One region of the Silvimonas sp. genome, then DNA from elsewhere that is predicted to be linked to it. Evidence: riboswitches for the same ligand, from Rfam matches in the RefSeq annotation. Region 1 holds a riboswitch; the other holds the start of a gene.
The links. A riboswitch is a leader RNA that binds a small molecule or an ion and turns the genes downstream of it on or off. The one in region 1 is predicted to bind glycine.
Positions count from the first base shown of each region.

Region 2: another riboswitch for glycine. It lies ahead of P4L78_RS03280 (L-serine ammonia-lyase); the one in region 1 lies ahead of gcvT (glycine cleavage system aminomethyltransferase GcvT).

Region 1 covers NZ_JARLJK010000066.1:344,660-355,032, forward strand. The annotation lists gene P4L78_RS09510 (REP-associated tyrosine transposase) at 1-527, shown strand, start outside; glycine riboswitch at 575-672, shown strand; glycine riboswitch at 787-902, shown strand; gene gcvT (glycine cleavage system aminomethyltransferase GcvT) at 956-2,101, shown strand; gene gcvH (glycine cleavage system protein GcvH) at 2,224-2,610, shown strand; gene gcvP (aminomethyl-transferring glycine dehydrogenase) at 2,707-5,568, shown strand; gene P4L78_RS09530 (XAC2610-related protein) at 5,710-6,852, shown strand; gene P4L78_RS09535 (DUF1203 domain-containing protein) at 7,000-7,467, shown strand; gene P4L78_RS09540 (sulfate/molybdate ABC transporter ATP-binding protein) at 7,508-8,605, opposite strand; gene cysW (sulfate ABC transporter permease subunit CysW) at 8,790-9,650, opposite strand; gene cysT (sulfate ABC transporter permease subunit CysT) at 9,653-10,373, opposite strand, start outside.
Region 2 covers NZ_JARLJK010000054.1:379,987-390,359, forward strand. The annotation lists gene P4L78_RS03240 (CoA-acylating methylmalonate-semialdehyde dehydrogenase) at 1-1,475, shown strand, start outside; gene P4L78_RS03245 (EamA family transporter) at 1,790-2,164, shown strand; gene P4L78_RS03250 (UbiA family prenyltransferase) at 2,161-3,618, shown strand; gene P4L78_RS03255 (hypothetical protein) at 3,701-4,867, shown strand; gene P4L78_RS03260 (DUF3592 domain-containing protein) at 4,916-5,383, shown strand; gene P4L78_RS03265 (M20 aminoacylase family protein) at 5,483-6,643, shown strand; gene P4L78_RS03270 (hypothetical protein) at 6,900-7,247, shown strand; gene P4L78_RS03275 (ChbG/HpnK family deacetylase) at 7,444-8,352, opposite strand; glycine riboswitch at 8,556-8,641, shown strand; gene P4L78_RS03280 (L-serine ammonia-lyase) at 8,875-10,275, shown strand.

The DNA.
Region 1 (10,373 bases):
GCAAGGCATTGCACGTTGCCATTGTTGAAACACGCAGAACACGGCCATTTCGTATCGATGGCTGGGTACTTTTGCCAGATCACCTGCACTGCATCTGGACGTTACCTGATGGGGATGCCGACTTTTCCACTCGCTGGAAGAAGATAAAACGTGATGTTAGCGTAGCGTGTGCAGAAAGCTATCTGCAACCCGATTTACTCAATCCACGCCGAAGGACAAAGGGCCACAGCACACTTTGGCAGCATCGCTTCTGGGAACACGCGATCGCCAATGAACAAGAATTCAAGAGCTATCTGGATTACCTGCACTGGAACCCGATGAAGCATGGATTGATCACCCGCATCTTAGACTGGCCGTGGTCTTCGTTTCACAGAGTATATGCAGCAAGGCGTCTATTCTGCGGATTGGTGTATTGCAAAAAACCATTGCCATTCATCAACCGGCGGGTTACACCCGCCCTACTTCATATTCGCAGCGCCTTAGTAGGGCGGGTGCAACCCGCCACCTCCATGACATATTCCCCTTGACCCGCATGAACGGCAGTTGCCAAGCGGGCGTGGGCTGCGCATAATCCGCCCGTCATGCAGGAGAGTGTTTTGTCCGCAATGGATGAAGCCGCCGAAGGCGCAAGCGCACCCGCAATCGCTCAGGCAAAAGGACTGTATGACATCGGCCGCAAAGGCCGCTGAAGAAAAGGGTTAGGGCAAGACGCCAGGCCGCAGACAGTACTTTGCTGTACGGCAAGGCCGGGCAACGCAGCCATCACCTTTTTATTCAGTGGCGGGCTGGAAAAACTCTGGAGAGCGGCGCGGTTGTTGCGCGCACACCGAAGGGGCTAAGGGCGACAGTGCGTGCATACGCCATCGCCTGAAAATCTCAGGTGCCGGGACAGAGGGGTGTGGTAAGCCGCAGATACGGTGTACGTATTTGCAATCCACACGCCCAGGAAATCCCGATGACCGCTCCACGCACCCCGCTGCAACCCGACTCAAGCACATCCAGCGCCACTGTGGGGGTACCCCCGAGGGGTACACCGCTGTACCAATCCCACCTCGACGCTGGCGCGAAGATTGTCGACTTCGCGGGCTGGTCCATGCCGATTCATTACGGCTCCCAACTCAAAGAACACGAAATCGTGCGCGCCGATGCAGGCATGTTCGATGTTTCGCACATGGTGGTGCTCGATATCACCGGTGGCGATGCCAAGTCCTGGTTGCAAGGCATTCTGGCTAACGATGTGGCCAAGCTCGGTTACATGGGCAAGGCGTTGTATTCGGGCTTGCTGACGCCTGAAGGCACGGTGATCGACGATCTGATCGTCTATCTGGCCGAAGACGGTTATCGCATGGTAGTCAATGCCGGTACGCGAGAAAAGGACTTGGCATGGTTGCGTAAAACCAGCGAAGGTCGCGAGGTCATCCTGACCGTGCGTGATGATCTGGCAATGCTGGCGGTGCAAGGCCCCAACGCCATCGACAAAGTCTGTAGCGTCAAGCCGCAATGGGCAGATGCGATCCGCGCGCTCAAGGTATTCCAGGGTGTAGCGATGGGCGAATGGTTTGTGGCCCGTACCGGCTATACCGGTGAAGACGGCCTGGAAATCATGATTCCGGCGGCTGAGGCCCCTGCGTTTTTCTCGCAACTGATCGCTGCCGGTGTCGCGCCGTGTGGTCTGGGTGCACGCGACACGCTGCGGCTGGAAGCAGGCATGAATCTGTACGGCCACGACATGGATGAAACCATCAGCCCGCTGCAAGCCGGTATGGGCTGGACTATCGCCTGGGAACCCGCCAGCCGCGACTTTATCGGCCGCGCCGCGCTGGAGGCTGAAAAAGCCGCTGGGGTTGCCATGAAACAAGTCGGCCTGGTGCTGGAAGGCCGCGGCGTGCTGCGTGAAGGCATGCGAGTGGTGGTTGCAGGCGCTGGCGAAGGCGTCATCACCAGCGGCACCTTCTCGCCCACGCTCAAACACTCAATTGCCATTGCCCGCGTACCTGCCGCAACCGGCAGCACCGCAGAGGTGGATCTGCGTGGCACACTGACGCCTGTGCGCGTGGTCAAGCTGCCATTTGTGCGCCTGGGCAAGAAGGTCTTTGACTAAATCAATCTGCGTGGCGAGCCGTGGGCAACGGCTCGCCCGCTTGTAATCCGGATTTACTGGTTCTGAATTTTTCTGAAGCAGTAACAAGCATTTAAACCCATTTGAATCGAGAGAGAACCATCATGCTGGATATCCCTGCAGAACTGAAATACGCCGCCAGCCACGAGTGGATGCGCCTGGAAGCCGATGGGACCGTCACTGTGGGCATTACCCACCACGCGCAAGAATTGCTGGGCGATCTGGTGTTTGTGGAGTTGCCAAAAGTAGGCACGACGCTGGCTAAAGAAGAACAAGCCGGTGTGGTTGAATCCGTAAAAGCCGCGTCTGACGTGTACGCACCAATTGCCGGTGAAGTGGTCGCCATCAATACCGAACTGGAAGCCGGCCCGGAAATCGCCAATACCGAGCCGTACACCGGCGGCTGGTTCTTCCGTCTCAAGCCGGCCGATGCCGCCGATCTGGACGGCATGTTGTCCGCCGAAGACTACGCCCGCGAACTGGGCGCGTAATACCTGTAGGGCGGGTGTAACCCACCGCCACCCGCCCTACATGTTTCACCGATTTGCCCTTGCCCACTTGCCGCAGCTTGCCTGGATTTGCCCTAAATGACGACGCTCTCAGAATTGTTTAATCACGACGATTTCATCAACCGCCATATTGGTATTGATGAGGCCGACGCTACCGCCATGCTCGCCACGCTGGGTCTGAAATCCAGCGCAGAACTGGTCGACCAGACCGTGCCAGCCGGTATCCGCTTCAACCAGAAGCTGGCCTTGCAGGATGCAATTTCCGAAACTGAGGCGCTGATCCGCCTGAAAGAAATTGCTGGCAAGAACCGCGTCAACAAATCGTATATCGGGCTGGGTTATCACCCCACACGCCTGCCTAACGTCATTTTGCGCAACGTACTGGAAAACCCCGGCTGGTACACCGCCTATACACCGTATCAGGCCGAAATCGCGCAGGGCCGACTGGAAGCATTGCTGAACTACCAGCAAATGGTCATCGACCTGACTGGCCTGGAATTGGCCAATGCTTCGTTGCTGGATGAAGCCACCGCTGCTGCTGAAGCCATGGCCATGGCACGCCGTGTGTCCAAGACCAAAGCCAACCAGTTTTTTGTGGATGAGCGTGTGCTGCCACAAACCCTGGACGTATTGAAAACCCGTGCCGATCACTTCGGCTTTGAACTGGTGGTGGGTCATGCCGAAGCGGCCGGTACCAACGAATACTTTGGCGCGCTATTCCAGTACCCGGGCGAAAACGGTGAACTGGTTGATCTGACTGGTTACATTGCCGCCGCCAAGGCCAAGGGGGCCGTGGCGATTGTTGCAGCCGACATGATGGCGATGGTACTGCTCAAATCCCCGGGCGAAATGGGCGCGGATGTCGCCATCGGCAACACGCAACGCTTTGGCGTACCGATGGGCTTTGGTGGCCCGCACGCTGCGTATTTTGCGTTCAAAGATGAAATGAAACGCTCGGCACCAGGCCGCATCATTGGCGTGTCGGTCGATGCCGCTGGCAAACCGGCACTGCGCATGGCGCTGCAAACCCGCGAGCAACATATCCGCCGCGAGAAAGCCAATTCCAATATCTGTACCTCGCAAGTGCTGCTGGCCAATATCGCCGGCATGTATGCGGTGTACCACGGCCCAGCGGGTATCAAGCGCATCGCCGCGCGCATCCATCACCTGGCCGCGCTGTTTGCCACTGGCGTACAGAAAAGTGGCGGCAAGTTGGTGTTCAACAAATTCTATGACACCGTGCAGGTCGATCTGGGCAGCAAGGCCGATTCCGTTTACCACGCGGCGTTGGGCGCGGGTATCAATCTGCGGCGCGCTGGCAACGGCGTGCTGGGTGTGGCGTTCCACGAAAAAGCCACCGAGCGCGATCTGGAAACGCTGCTTGGCCTGTTCACCGGCAAAGTGTTTGATCTGGCTGATCTGGATAAGGCCGTCAGTGCCGACTTCATTCCGGCTGGGCTGAAACGTGAATCGGCCATCCTCACGCATCCGGTCTTCAACACCCACCATAGCGAGCACGAAATGCTGCGCTATTTGAAGAAGCTGGAAAACAAAGACCTGGCGCTGAATCACTCGATGATTTCGCTCGGCTCTTGCACCATGAAGCTGAACGCCACTAGTGAAATGATCCCGGTCACCTGGCCGGAATTTGCCGAGCTGCATCCGTTTGCGCCGGTCGATCAAACCACGGGTTATCTGGAAATGATCGACGGCTTGGCCGAACAACTCAAAGCCATCACCGGTTTTGATGCGATCTCCATGCAGCCGAATTCCGGCGCGCAGGGCGAATACGCCGGTCTGCTGGCGATTCGCCGCTATCACGACAGCCGTGGCGACCAGAAGCGTGATGTGTGCCTCATCCCACGTTCCGCCCACGGCACCAATCCCGCCACCGCCCAGATGATGAGCATGCGCGTGGTGGTGGTGGCGTGTGATGACAACGGCAATATCGATATCCCCGATCTGAAAGCCAAGACCGAAGAGCACGCAGCTGATCTGGCCGCGCTGATGCTCACTTATCCGTCCACCCATGGCGTGTTTGAAGAAGCCGTGAAAGAGATTTGCGATCTGGTGCACAGTCACGGCGGTCAGGTTTACATGGATGGCGCCAACCTGAACGCGCAGGTCGGGCTGTGTCGCCCGGCTGATATCGGTGCCGACGTATCGCACATGAATCTGCACAAAACGTTCTGCATTCCGCACGGCGGCGGCGGTCCGGGCATGGGCCCGATTGGCCTGAAAGCGCATCTGGCGCCGTTCATGGCCAGCCATGTGGTCACGCCGGTACCGGGCGCGCAGAGCGGCATGACGGCGGTATCCGCCGCGCCCTTTGGTAGCGCCAGTATTCTGCCGATCAGCTGGATGTACGTGACGATGATGGGCGCGGAAGGTCTGCGCCTTGCCACCGAAGCCGCGCTGCTGAACGCCAACTACATCGCCACCCGCCTGGCCGAGCATTACCCGGTGCTGTACACCGGCAGCAAAGGCCGCGTCGCGCACGAGTGCATTATTGATCTGCGCCCGCTCAAGGCAGCATCCGGCGTGACTGAAGTCGATATCGCCAAGCGCCTGATGGATTACGGCTTCCACGCCCCGACCATGAGCTTCCCGGTTGCAGGCACATTGATGATTGAGCCAACCGAATCCGAATCCAAAGCCGAACTCGATCGCTTCATCGACGCCATGATCAGCATCCGTGCTGAAGCCGCCAAAGTGCAAAGCGGCGAATGGCCCGCCGAGGACAATCCGCTGCACAACGCGCCGCACACCCAGGCGGACGTAGTTGGCGAATGGTCTCACCCATACAGTCGTGAGGTTGCGGTGTTCCCGCTGCCGTACGTGGCGACCAACAAGTTCTGGCCAACCGTGAAGCGCATCGACGATGTGTTTGGCGACCGCAACCTGGTTTGCAGCTGCCCGAGCATGGATAGCTACGCTTGATAGTTGTCGTTGCTTGCCGTAATACAAAGGCCACCCGCTGCGGTGGCCTTCTTTTATCCATTTTGCATTACCAAGTCACTCATTGCGACAAAGCAATTGGGATGGAAATGCAGGGGTAAGCAACGACAATGATGGATATGCTTGCATTTTTCATTTTGTATTGTGCATATGACCCAGATATTTTTGCGCTCTTTGCTTGGCGCAATCTATGCCCTGGCTGCGATCAGCATTCAAGCCGGTACGCCTGAAATCTCCCATTCACAGTTATTTGAAGGGGTATGGGAGACGCTTCCCTCAATGCCCAATGGTGTAATGGCGTTCCAGTCCACAAATACTCCCCCTTCTACCAGTTATCCACGCAGCGGCTTTTCGATCAAACATGGCACAACCGGCGAGGTATTCAGCAGTTATATCTACACGACTGCTGCCGACGGCACCCAAACCAAACAACCTGTCTTTACTGATTGTCCGGCAAAATTTGATGAAAGCGGGCTACTAGTGAAATGCTCGGCCCCGGCAGCGAATGTATCTCGCCATTACCAACTACGCCTGGATGAAACGGGAGTATTGGCCGTGCTGGGCTCGGAGACTGACGCCACCTACAGCGGTAGCTATGTCCGCTATCAGCCCACCTGGCTTCGTGTAAATTTGCCACACCAGCACTTGAAATTAACGATTCAACTTTGTGAACTCAAATTGGCGGGCTGTGAGACAGATACAGATACAACCTCAATCCACGCCACTCATATCGAATATCAGCCACCAGGTCATCCGGTGCAGCATTGGGAAACCACTTTGGGGAGTGTGCCAATTCCCGACAAACTCGATTACGGTCGAACCAATCTAGTCCACTCAGCCAAGCCGGCAGATTACGGTTTGAGTTTTGTTGATTTGAATTTTGACGGCACACCAGACTTGCTGATCAACTCCTGCAGTAACTGCGCGGGCTATGGTGGCCCCACCTTCGACGCCTGGATAATGGATAAAAGCGCCCATCGCTATTGGCCGCAGGCGCGGATGAGTGAGTTAATGTCAGAGCAAGGTACATTCAGTTTTGATGCGCGCCGAGGGCAATTCGCGGTATTTGGCAAAAGCGGATGTTGTTACCATCAGGTAGATACATATCGTGTCGCCAAGACGAAGCAAGCGACATTGACACTGATCCAGATAGTGATACAAGAGGTGGACATCAAGCGCTCAGACATGTGGGTCAATACACAGAAAGATTTGGTGGGCGGGCGCTGGAAAATCCACAAATGGCGGGAAAAAATTTCGGGGGGGTAGTATCCAGCCAAGACGCATCTCATCTGGGCGCGCTGCAAACACGAGCCGTGGCTGGTAGTTTATTACCTGATTGGATCGCAAGAACCGGATATTTCTCCCCGGCCAGTCGCGCTTGAATACGGTCATCAATTCGTTGAGGACTGCATCATGTCATTTCGCATTACAGGCGTCGACCCAACCCCGTTTACCCATCTTTATGGATTGTCTGACGCCGAACTCCCCATTCACGGCGCCGTGCGACGCATCGCCAACGCGCCATCGGGCTTTCCCGAACGCACGCAATTGCGCGATGCGTATGTGGGTGAGTCACTGCTGCTGGTCAATCACACGCATCAACCCGCCAACACACCCTACCGTTCCAGCCACGCGATATTCATTAGCGAAGGGGCTGAAACTGCCGCATCGGTGGTCGATACAGTCCCGCAGTCACTCGCCAAGCGGTTGATCTCATTAAGGGCGTTTGACGGCAACGATATGATTGCCACGGCAGATGTGGTCGAAGGTCGTGACCTGGCGGCTTTGATAGCGCGGTTCTTTGAGGACCCTCAGGTACGCTATCTACATGCCCACTACGCGAAATATGGCTGTTTTGCGGGGCTGGTGGAGCGGGCGTAGAGTGGATTGCTGCGCGAATCCACCCCACGTCAGTTGCGGATCAAATACCGCCGCCCGCGCTCCACTCGCCATTACGTTCCGGTGTGCGGCTGTTTTCTGGCACGTACACTCGTGCTTCACGTGGCAGCAGGTAGACCGATTCGCCCACTTGCCAGTTGCCCGCCAGATGGCGCTCGCGGGTCAGTTCGACTTCTACCGACTCCTGGTTGGCCACATCCACTTCCAGCCGCACCGTCGCGCCCAGCAGGCGAATATGATGGACCACGCCTTGCATGGCGCCTTCGCCACCGGTGCGGGAGAGATCGATCTCGTGCGGGCGCACATAGACCACGGCTTTGTCGCCTTGCGCATCCGGTGCGGCAAAGCGGGCCTCACCGACTTGCGTCCAGCCGTCATGCACGCGGGAGTGGAACAGGTTCACATCACCGAGGAACTGGTACACGAACGGCGAGGCGGGTGTGTCATAGACTTGTGATGGCGAACCGAGTTGTTCGATCTTGCCTTTATTCATCACCACCACGCGGTCGGCCACTTCCAGCGCTTCTTCCTGGTCGTGGGTCACAAACACGCTGGTGATATGCATTTCGTCATGCAGGCGGCGCAACCAGCGGCGCAATTCTTTGCGCACTTTGGTATCGAGCGCGCCAAACGGCTCATCCAGCAGTAACACTTTGGGCTCTACCGCCAGCGCGCGCGCCAGGGCAATCCGTTGGCGTTGACCGCCCGATAACTGCGCCGGATAACGATCCGCCAGCCAGTCAAGCTGCACCAGTTGCAGCAAGTCATGCACTTTGCGTTTGATTTCAGCGTCGGATGGGCGCGTGTCTTTTTTGCGCACGCGCAGGCCAAAAGCGACGTTTTCAAACACGGTCATGTGACGGAACAGCGCGTAATGCTGGAACACAAAACCGACATTGCGTTCACGCACGTGTTTTTCGGTGGTGTCTTCGCCATGAAACAGAATCTGCCCTTCGTCCGGCACCTCCAGGCCGGCGATGATGCGCAGCAGCGTGGTTTTACCGCAGCCAGACGGCCCCAGCAGTGCCAGCAGTTCACCGGTTTTCACTTCCAGATTGATGTTGTCCAGCGCCGTGAAGTTGCCAAAGCGTTTGGCGATATTGCGAATTTCGATACTCATAGGTGTTCCTGTGAGGTTTAGCGGAAAGGCAAGAGGTTCAAGGTCATCTCAATGCCTTTCCACACCGTAGGGTTTGCACGCCTCGCGTGCGAACGCGTTCAATGCAGGTGCGCATAAATGCGCACCCTACGTCACTCGTACATCAAGTGAGCGTAATGCGGCATGTGGCGTTTTTCCGGTGTCATCATAGTGCGTTGGCCCGATCCCGCGCGGCCTGTTGTTCAGTCCGCCATTCCACCCAGCTCTTCACGCCCAGTGTCACCAGCGCCAGCAAAGCCAGAATGGAGGCGCAGGCAAACGCGCCGACAAAGTTGTATTCGTTGTACAAAATCTCGACGTGCAACGGAATGGTGTTGGTCATGCCACGAATGTGGCCCGACACCACCGACACCGCGCCAAACTCGCCCATCGCCCGCGCATTGGCCAGAATCACGCCGTACAGCAAGCCCCATTTGATATTGGGCAGCGTGACGCGCCAGAAGGTTTGCCAGCCCGAAGCGCCCAGGCTTAACGCCGCCTGTTCTTCTTCCGAGCCTTGCGCTTCCATCAGCGGAATCAGCTCACGCGCTACAAACGGGAAGGTGACAAACACGGTGGCCAGCACAATGCCCGGTACGGCGAACACGATCTTGATGTTGTGATCAGACAGCCACGGCCCCAGCCAGCCTTGGGCTCCGAACAACAGCATGTAGATCAAACCCGCCACCACTGGCGACACCGAGAACGGCAGGTCGATCAGCGTGATCAGTACGCTCTTGCCTTTGAAATCGAACTTGGCGATCGCCCACGCTGCAGCCACACCAAACGACAGATTCAGCGGCACAGCAATGGCGGCGGCAATCAAGGTGAGCTTGATGGCGGACCAGGCGTCGGGCTCTTTGAGTGCCTCGAAATACAGGTCGAAGCCTTTACGCAGCGCTTCGGTAAACACCGACACCAGCGGCAGCACCAGGAACACGGCAATGAACAGCAGCGCCAGCGTAATCAGCAGATATCGAACCGGACGCGATTCAGTGGTCACAATTGAACGAGGAGTCTGGGCCATGATTATTTCCTCCTCCCCAGACGTTTGGCCGACCACCACTGCAGGCCGTTAATCACCAGCAGCAACACGAACGACACCGCCAGCATCACCACGGCAATCGACGTTGCACCGACGTAATCATATTGTTCAAGCTTGGAGATGATCATCAGCGGGGTGATTTCCGACAGAAACGGCATGTTGCCAGCAATAAAAATCACCGACCCGTACTCGCCAATCGCCCGCGCAAACGCCAGCGCAAAACCGGTCAGCAAGGCGGGCAACAAGGTCGGCAGGATAACTTTCCAGAAAATCTGCAAGCGACTGGCACCCAGGCTGGCGGCGGCTTCTTCCAGTTCTTTTTCCAGGTCTTCCAGCACCGGCTGCACCGTGCGCACCACAAACGGCAGCGTCACAAACGTCAGCGCAATCACCACGCCAATGCGGGTAAACGCAATCTTGATATCCCACGGTGCAAACAACTGACCAACCCAGCCGTTGGGCGCGTAGATGGTCGCCAGTGCGATACCGGCTACGGCAGTGGGCAGCGCAAATGGCAGATCAACCATCGCATCGACAAAGCGTTTGCCAAAGAACTGGTAACGCACCAGTACCCAGGCCAGCAGCAACCCACCAAACAGATTGATCACCGCCGCGAGCAGCGAGGCACCAAAGGTCAGTTGATACGACGCGACCACGCGCGGGTCGGACACGGTATGCCAGAACTGCGCCCACGGCAGGCTGGTA
Region 2 (10,373 bases), on a different contig from region 1:
TCAGTGGCCAGCCGGTAGCGGGCACTTCAGACCGCTTCAGTGAAGTCTTCAATCCCAGCAAAGGCGAAGTCAGTGGCCGTGTTGCGCTGGCAACGGGGGCCGAAGTCGATACTGCCGTTGCCGCGGCCAAGGCAGCGTTTCCGGCGTGGGCTGCCACTCCGCCGTTGCGCCGGGCGCGGGTCATGTTCCGGTTTTTGCGCTTGATGGAAGAAAACCTGGAAACGCTGGCTACGCTGATCTCGCAAGAGCATGGCAAGGTGCATGCCGATGCGCTGGGTGAACTGCAGCGCGGGCTGGAAGTGGTCGAGTTTGCCAGCGGCATTCCGCAATTGCTGAAAAGTGAAATGACCGAGAACGTCGGCACTGAAGTCGACAGCTTCTCGCTGCGCCAGCCACTGGGTGTGGTGGCCGGGATTACGCCGTTCAACTTCCCGGCCATGGTGCCGATGTGGATGTTCCCGGTGGCGCTGGCTTGCGGTAACTGTTTTATCCTCAAGCCGTCCGAGCGGGTGCCGGGCGCGTCGCTCATGATTGCGCGCTTGTTGAAAGAAGCCGGTTTGCCGGATGGCGTATTCAACGTGGTGCAGGGCGACAAAGTGGCGGTTGATGCGCTGCTCGATCACCCGGATGTACACGCTCTGAGCTTTGTTGGTTCGACACCGATTGCCCGTTATATCTATCAGCGCGGCACGGCCAACGGCAAGCGGGTGCAGGCGCTCGGTGGTGCCAAGAATCATATGGTAGTGATGCCCGATGCCGATCTGGATCAAGCCGCCGACGCACTGATGGGCGCGGCCTACGGCGCGGCGGGTGAGCGCTGCATGGCGATTTCGGTGGTGGTGCCGGTGGGCGAGGCCACGGCCAATGCGCTGCGCGAGAAATTGGTCGCACGACTGGCAACGCTCAAAGTGTCGCATTCGCTGGATCAAACTGCCGAGATGGGGCCGCTGGTGACGGCGATTCATCGTGACAAGGTCAAAGGTTATGTCGACGCTGGCGTAGCCGAAGGCGCGGAACTGGTCGTCGATGGCCGCGACTTCAAACTGGCCGGATACGAGAACGGTTTCTTCCTTGGCGGTTGTCTGTTTGACCACGTCACGCCGGAGATGAAAATCTACCGTGAAGAGATTTTTGGCCCGGTGCTGGCAATGACCCGCGTGCCGGATTACGCCACTGCGGTGAAACTGGTTAACGAACACGAGTTCGGTAACGGCGCGGCCATCTTCACCCGGGATGGCGGCACCGCGCGGCATTTCACGGCATCGGTGCAGATTGGCATGGTTGGCGTGAATGTGCCGATTCCGGTGCCGATGGCATTCCACAGCTTTGGCGGCTGGAAAGCCTCGCTGTTTGGCGACCACCACATGCACGGCCCGGAAGGGGTGCGGTTTTACACCAAACTGAAAACAATCACGCAACGCTGGCCTGGCAATGCTCGGGCAGGGGCGGAATTTGTCATGCCGAATATGAAATAACGACACAAATTTTTGTGCGTCACCAGAAAAACCCCGGTCATAGCCGGGGTTTTTTCATTGCGGCAAGGCTCACTACATGGCGCTCGGCGGCGGAAAAATTTAAGGGTTGTAGCCGTATGTAGCGAGATTGGCACCTGTGCGACCACCGTTTATCTGACCACGTTTCCACAGCATGTTTTGCTCACCCGCGGAAACGCTGCTATATCAGCATTTCTTTCTATACAAGAAATTTTATTGTATTTGTATTATGTTTTACCGAAAGTTACTGTGATTTGTGCAGTGCAACGAATTTGATCATTTCAGAGGCAGGACCAATGACCAGGCTTCTCTTTGTACTTATTCTGATTAGTGTCAGCTGCTCCGCTTTTGCCCAGATGCTGCTCAAGCGCGGCATGGTGGATGCCAGCGTGCAGGACGCACTGCGCACCATGAATTTGCCCGCGCTGGCGACGGGCGTAGCGCTCAACCCATGGGTGCTAAGTGGCCTGGCGCTGTACTTTGGCGGCGCCGTGGTGTGGCTGGGCGTACTGGCCCGGGTTGATGTCAGCACAGCGTATCCCTTCGTGGCACTCGGTTTGATCGTGACCGTGGTGCTGGGTGGGCTGGTGTTTAACGAGCAAATTACCGCCTGGAAAATCGCGGGCAGTTGCCTGGTGGCTCTTGGCGTTTATCTGGTGGGGGCAAAATGACAACCAATCCTTCTCCTGTAGAGCGCCCGCGTTATCTGTTTGTAGATCTCGATGGCACGCTGGTGCATACCGATATGCTGGTCGAGTCGATGCTGTTTCAGATCAAGCGCTCGGTCTGGACATTCTTTCGCGTAATTTTGTGGCTGTTTGGCGGCAAAGCCGAACTCAAGCAAAAGCTGGCCAACGGTTTTGAATTCAATCCGGCCTTGCTGCCTTACGACGCTGCAGTCATCAAATACGTGACCGAGTGCCGCGCGGCAGGCGTACAAGTCTGGCTGGCTACCGCCTCAGATGAGCGCATTGCAGCGGCGGTGGCTAAACATCTGAACCTGTTCGACGGTGTGCTGGCCTCTGGCAACGGTGTGAATGTCTCCAGTACGCGCAAGCTGGATGCCATTCAAAAAGTGGTCGGACAGCGCGGGTTTGAATACATTGGCAATAGTCGCGACGACGTTGCAATCTGGGCGGTAGCAGAGCGGGCGCAATGTGTGCGCCCGGACGGTGCCGCCCGCGCCTGGTTCATGCGCACCAAAGGCGAAGTGCTGGAAATGCTGGATGGCCTGCCGCATCGCACGATGTGGCAATCGTTTGTGCGGGCTGCGCGCGTGCATCAGTGGCTGAAAAACGTGCTGGTGTTTGTGCCGCTGCTGGTATCGCACCGTTTGCTGGATTTGCATTCGGTTGCCGCTGGCGTAGTGACCTTTGTTGCGTTTGGCCTTTGCGCATCGTCCATTTACCTGGTCAACGACTTGCTGGATCTGGAATCCGACCGTTTGCACCCACGCAAGCGTAATCGTCCGTTTGCCTCGGGTGAGTTGCCGTTGTGGATAGGTTTTGCAGCGGTGCCGGTGTTGTTGTTCATCGGTCTGGTGGCCGGGGCCATCATCTCGCCAGCATTGCTCGGCGTATTGCTGGGTTACCTCGTGTTGACCAGTGCGTATTCGTTCAGCTTCAAAGGCAAGATGGCGGTGGACGTGGTGCTGCTGGCCAGTCTTTACACGATCCGGATCATTGCCGGCGCGGCAGCCATCGGCGTGCAACCTTCGTTCTGGTTGCTGGCGTTTTCCATGTTCATCTTTCTGGGGCTGGCGCTGGTCAAGCGCTACTCGGAATTGCTGGCGCTGGAAGAGGCCGGGCGCGACAAGGTATCCGGACGCAATTATCTGGTCGCCGATCGCATGGTGGTGATGGCCATGGGGGTAGGCAGTTGTCTGTTGAGCGTGCTGGTGCTGGCGTTGTATATCAATAGCCCGGAGGTCGCACCGTTGTACGCAACGCCGCAGATTCTGTGGGGACTTTGCCCGCTACTTATGTTCTGGGTTTGCCGACTCTGGTTGATGGCTAATCGTGGCCTGGTGCATGACGACCCGGTGGTGTTTGCCGTGCGCGACCGGGTGAGTCAGCTGACCGTGCTGACGGGTTCAATCATCATTGCGGTCGGTGCATTCCACTAACCGGCACTGGCCTGTGGAACCGGCTGGCAGAACCAGACAACCTTCAACCATCAATAAAAGCAACAACAAAGGGGGCAATGTCGTGCTAAAGAACACTGCCGTGCTCGGCTCGGTGCCGGCAAATCCATTGCGCTCGATGTGGCGTACGGTCAGCACTGCGCTGGCCGGGTTGCCAGTGTTGCTGCTGTTTTTCGTGTGCTCCGCCGCCGCGTACAGCAGTTTCTTCGCCAAATGGGGATTCTGCGGTACCACCGAAAGTGGCGATTGCATGCTGCAGCAAATGATCGAAGGTACAGCCCGCCGTCCGTGGGTTTACCGTCGTTTACTGCCGGAGCTGGCAAGCTGGCTGGATAGCCATATGCCCGGGTCCATTCATGGTTACCTGTTGCAGGCACTGCAAAACGGTAATCTCGGTTTGCACTATGCCTCGCCCATTGCGGCAACAGCAGAAGCCCCGGAGATGCTGCTGACGTTTTACTGCATCTACGTATTGTCTTTGCTGGCTTTTTTTGGCGCGGCCTTGTTGCTGTGGCGCATTGGCACGCATCTGACGTCAGATAAGGTGGCTTCGGCTCTGGCGGCCCTGATCTTTGTGCTCGCTTTCCCGATATTCCTCACCGTGGGCGGCAACTTCTACGATTTTACCGAGTTGTTTTTCTTTGCTCTGGCCAGCTGGATCGCATTAACCCAGATGCCGTACTGGCTGATCTTGCTGGCACCGGTAGCTACGTATAACAAAGAGTCATTCTTCTTTTTTCTGGTCACGCTTTATCCGGTGCTGGTGGCGCGCTTTGGCTGGCGCCGCTCGGCAGGCTGGTTGAGTGTGGCAGTGCTGGCCAGCGGCGTTGCGTACTGGTGGGTGAAGTCACGTTATATCGGCAATCCTGGCGGCATGGTGGAGTTTCATCTGAGCGACCATATCGAGTATTTCCGGCGTTTCCGCCATTACGGACAGTTTGAATTCCAGTACGGCATGCTGGCGCCGCGTGGCTTCAATATCATCAATATCCTGTTGGTGGTGTTGCTGGTGCGTAGCGGCTTCAAGCGTTTGCCTACGGCTATGCGCCGACAAATCCAGCTGGCGCTGGTTATCAACGTGCCGCTGTTTTTGCTGTTCTGCTACCCGGGCGAGTTGCGCAATCTGAGCATGCTTTACCTGGGACTGGTGGCAATGCTGGCCTGTGCACTGTCACATTGGTTGAGCGGATTTTATCGATCCCGCCCGCCAACGCCATTGAATGGCGGATGACAGTCTGCGGTAGACTGCACGGCATCTTTTTTGCCCGAGTTTGCCGCCATGCAGGACTACACTTCTAATCCGACTCAATCCGGCCAGCGGCGCTTGGCCGGGCTGCTGAAGCTGGGCGCACTGGTGCTGCTGGTAGCGGCGATTGTGCTGGCCGGTCGGCAATACCAGTTTTTGCAAGGCTCGGTGACTACCCAAGGCAAGGTGGTGCAATTGCTGGAGCAAAACCGCAGCCAGAGCACGGCCAACGCCGGTACCCGCAAATCCTCCGTGTATACACCCGAAGTCTCCTTTACAACGCCCAGCGGAGCGGTGGTTCATTTTGTGTCGCTGGTGGCGTCAGATTCACCGCAATTGCAAGCCGGGCAGGCCGTTACCGTACGGTATTGGGCCGATAACCCGTCGCATGCGCAGCTGGACCGCTTTGTCGATCAGTGGCTGGCCGCATTGTTGTGTGTTGTAGGGGCAATTGTGCTCGGGCTCCTGAGCTGGTCACTGCGGGGCGGGCGTTCGCGCTGAGTGCCTGCCGGGCGCGCCGTGTTGCCTGGCGAATCCGGTTGCACCCGTCGCTGCCTGCGGTACGATGCAAGGCTACGCAACCAATTTATCGGGGCTGCCATGCTGCAATCCATCCGTTCTTTTGAACCCGAATTGATCGAAATCCGCCGCACCATTCATCGCCATCCGGAACTGGGCTTTGAAGAAGTGCAAACCAGTGATCTGGTTGCCAGCAAGCTGGCCAGCTGGGGCTACGAGGTGCATCGCGGCCTGGCTAAAACCGGCGTAGTGGGCGTGCTCAAGGCCGGTACCGGCAGCAAGACACTGGGCTTGCGCGCCGATATGGATGCCTTGCCGATTCATGAAGCGACGGCTAAACCGTGGTCCAGTCAGGTGCCAAACCGCATGCATGCCTGTGGTCATGATGGCCACACCACCATGTTGCTCGGCGCCGCCCGTTATCTGGCGCAAACCCGCGCATTCAACGGCACGCTCAATCTGATCTTCCAGCCCGCAGAAGAAGCACTGGGCGGGGCAGAGACCATGGTCCAGGCTGGCCTGTTTGTCCGGTTTCCGTGCGATGCGCTATTTGGCATGCACAACATGCCCGGTTTGCCGGTGGGCCAGTTTTACTTTCGCAGCGGCGCCTTCATGGCCTCGGCCGACAGTTTGCTGGTTACCATCACCGGGCGCGGCGGCCATGGCGCTTTGCCGCACACCACGGTTGATCCGGTGGTGGTGGCGGCCAGTATTACGCTTGCGCTGCAAACCATTGTGTCGCGCAATATCGATACCCAGCAGGCGGCGGTCATTACCGTGGGGTCGATCCAGGCGGGCGATGTGGCCAATGTGATTCCCGGCCAGGCGATCATGAAACTGAGCGTGCGGGCGCTGGATCGCCAGGTCCGCAAAACCTTGCTGGAACGGATTGGCGATGTGGTGCGCTTGCAGGCGCAAAGTTTTGGTGCAACGGCCAGCATAGAGACGCAGCACGGCACACCCGTGTTGATCAACGACGAAACCCAGACGCGCTTTGCCCACGGTGTGGCCGCCAGCATGTTTGGCGACGAGGCCGCGCATTACGGTGCCCGGCCATTGATGGGCAGCGAAGACTTTGCCTATATGCTCGAAGCCAACCCCAATGGCTGTTATTTCTTTATCGGGAACGGCGATGGCGCCGGGTCGTGCATGATCCACAATCCGGGGTATGACTTTAACGATGGGTGCCTGACACCTGGCGCGACCATGTGGGCGGCGCTGGCCGAGGCTTACCTGAAGTAAAACGCTGTGTTTATCTGTTTCTGATGACAAAACCCCGGCCCGCCGGGGTTTTGTTTTTTGGACGACGCAACTGTGGGGATCGGCAGGAAATTTGTAGCTCAAGGTATCCGCAGCATGCCCTGAAACCGGCGGCTACAAAGGTCGCCCGCTGCTACAAACACCAATACACAGCCATTCATTTACCGCTAAACCACCATGCTATTGTCAGCGCCTCTTCACCATTTGGGTGACAGACACTGCGCAGGAGTAGTGGTTTATGGGGAACAAACAACGCATACCCGCGCTGGCTTTGGCGGTGGTTTTTTCTGGCTTGGCCCTGATGGCGTGGGCGGCTGACGGTGTACCGCCACCTTCTTTGCTGGACACAGACTTGAGCGCTTCGGCACCGTCTGGCCAGTGCAGCGCGCGACCGGGGCAGGCCGGTGAGCAAGGCAGCGGTAATGGGCACAAGCAACATCGACGGCCGCCACCCGCGATGGATAGTGACAATGGCGACGGCCCTCCGGATGGTCCGCCGCCGGGTGGTAAAGAGGGCCATCGCCCGCCCCCGCGTGACGGCTCCGCACCGCAAGGCGTGCCACCTTCGGGTTGTGGCGTGCAGTAACTTTGTGACTCGGCTTTTGTTTGAGTCAATGTCAGGACAAACGACTTACCCGATTTTTTGTTGGACCGTGCGTACTGTTGGCCGCACGTTGCGTACTTCCCTGGGAACTGGTGTTGTAGTGTGACGCCTCAGGCCGCAAGCGGGTTGCTGACCCTCGCTGCGGTCTTTTTTTTGCGCTTGGGCATGCCGACTGAGTTCAATCAGCCGACAGTGCCTCACGCAGGGCACGCATGCCAATCAGCTTGAAACCGCGTTCGTCAATGGCGCTACGCAATGCCGCACTGCCCAGTAGCTCGCGATCCGCCACACGGGTGCGGAAGTCCCGGGCGGCAATGGTGCGCAGCTCTGGCGTATCGTCGGCGGGATGGCAAACCAGCACGTGCACGCCTGGGCCACGGCTATCGAGCCAGTCGCAGGCAAATGCCAGTCGTTCTGAATGCTCAAGCTGCTTGTTGAACGGCAAGCCCATCACGCTGGCGACCAACACAACTTTGCCTGTCGCCGCCGCCGCCCGGTATTGAGCGACCACCTCTGCCGCTTCTTCCAGCGGAATCACGCACATCTGGGCAACCTGCCCGGCATCGATATCCGCAATCAGCGGTGGCACGCCATTTTGGGCGGCTAGTTCCAGGTAGATCGGCATCAGTTTGGGGTGATACAACGTCAGCATGTGGCTATCCACATGCGTGATATCGATCCCGAAAGCGGCGGCACGCTCGATTTGCGCGGTCAGTTCTTTGCGTGCGGCATCTACGTTGGCCGACTGGTGGGTCGGGCGCGCCAGCGAATGCAGATAACCGTGAGCATCCAGCAAGCCACTGGCTGGATCGCTGGTGGTGAGCGCACTCCAGCGATAGTCAGTCCACTCGCAATTGAGCGTCAGATGCACACCCAGATCGGCGGCCGCACCCAGCTCTTTGGCCGTGCGGGCCGCATATGGAAACCAGCTACAAGGCACCATGGTCGAGGCGGAAGTCAGGGTGCCGATCTCTACCAGCGAGCGCCATGCGCTGACGGTAGCCTGGCACATGCCGATATCGTCCGCGTGCGTAACCAATAGACGGTCACTGGCTTGAAAACCGAGGCGTTCTTGCAAGGTAGGCATGGTGCTTTCCTGTTTCTGGTTTGGATGGGCCGAGCCAGTATAGGCCTGGCGCATTGATCGCTGACGTTACGCCAGTGCAAGCGCGCAATGTCGGCAAACTCTGTTCCTGCCAAGGCATTTGGCGCGAATGTCGCAGCGGCCGATCATGGCGTAGAACCCTGATTGACATGCCATTGCCATCTCTCTACATTGCCCTCAGCTCTGACAGCTGCGCAGGAGAGACCACCGCTGGTGGCGCCGAAGGGGTATCGCCCTGAAAACTCTCAGGCAAAAGAACTGTGCTGCCATAGGGCTCTCTGGAGAGTGGGTCGCATGACCCCGCCGAAGGAAGCAAGGCGCCCATAGTGGGTGCCGCAATCTCTCAGGCACCAAGGACAGAGGGGGCAACATCCGGCTGGATACGGATGGGCTCTTGCTTTGGTGCCATTGCGCTTTGCGCGCCACAATCCCACCGCTCCCGCCGCCCGATTCAGCACAGTACGCTGGCCTGACGATTAGCCCGGCCAGTCAGAGAAGGTGCTTATGGCAATCAGCGTGTTCGACCTCTTCAAAGTGGGCATCGGCCCATCCAGTTCACACACGGTTGGCCCCATGCGCGCAGCCCGGCAATTTGCGCTGCGGCTGGCCAAAGATGGTGTGCTCGACCAGGTGACTAGCGTGCGCGCCGAACTGTTCGGCTCACTCGGCGCAACCGGCAAAGGTCACGGTTCGGATATTGCCGTGCTACTGGGCTTGAGCGGCGCCGAGCCGGATACAGTGGATGTCGATCAGGTCGCCGCGCAGGTAGCGGCGATTCGCAGCAGCCAGCAACTGCTGGTGTTGGGCACGCACGCGGTGGCTTTTCGCGAACCCGAGCATCTGACGCTGCACAAGCGCAAAACACTGCCATTTCATCCAAACGGCATGATCTTCGAAGCTTCCGACGTCGCTGGGCAGGTGTTGTCGCGGCGCGCGTATTTTTCGGTGGGTGGTGGTTTTGTGGTTGATGAAGCGGCCATTGATGCCGGTTTTGCGCCACCTGACGTAACCCACATGCGCCACCGTTTTGCCACTGCCGCCGAGTTGCTGGCACTGTGCGAATCGGAGCAAAAGTCGATCAGCCAGATCATGCTGGAAAACGAACTCACCTGGCGCGACGAGGCCACCGTGCGCCACGACTTGCTGAATATCTGGCAAGTGATGCAAGCCTGTGTGCGCCGTGGCTGCGAGCGCGAAGGCATCCTGCCCGGAGGGATGAAAGTCAAACGCCGCGCCGCCGAACTGCAACGCAAGCTGCTGGCTACGCCTGAGGCTGGTCTGCGCGACCCACTTACGGTTATGGATTGGGTCAACCTGTACGCGCTGGCGGTGAATGAAGAAAACGCCGCCGGTGGCCGGGTGGTAACGGCCCCCACCAACGGCGCCGCCGGCATCATCCCCGCAGTCATGCATTACTACATACGCTTTGTGCCCGGCGCGAATGAAGATGGCATCGTGCGTTTTATGCTGACGGCGGGAGCGATTGGCATTTTGTTCAAGCTGAATGCGTCCATTTCCGGGGCCGAAGTGGGTTGTCAGGGTGAGGTGGGTTCTGCCTGTTCTATGGCCGCTGGCGCTTTGGCTGAAGTGCTGGGAGGTACGCCGCAGCAGGTTGAAAACGCCGCCGAGATTGGTATGGAACACAACTTGGGACTGACTTGCGACCCGGTGGGCGGACTGGTGCAGGTGCCATGCATTGAGCGCAACGCCATGGCGTCAATCAAAGCCATTAACGCGGCACGGATGGCATTGCGCGGGGATGGCAGTCACTTTATTTCGCTGGATCGGGTGATCCGCACCATGCGCGATACCGGGCGGGATATGAATACCAAGTACAAGGAAACGGCGAGAGGTGGGTTGGCGATCAATATTGTTGAGGTGCCGGTGAATGTGGTGGAGTGTTGAGGTTGTTTTTGGCTGGCGATTTGGAAGGGGATTTGGCGCGGGGCGATTATCCACCGTGGCAGCAGTTGCGATGAGACGCGTTTTTGTAAGGCGGGTGC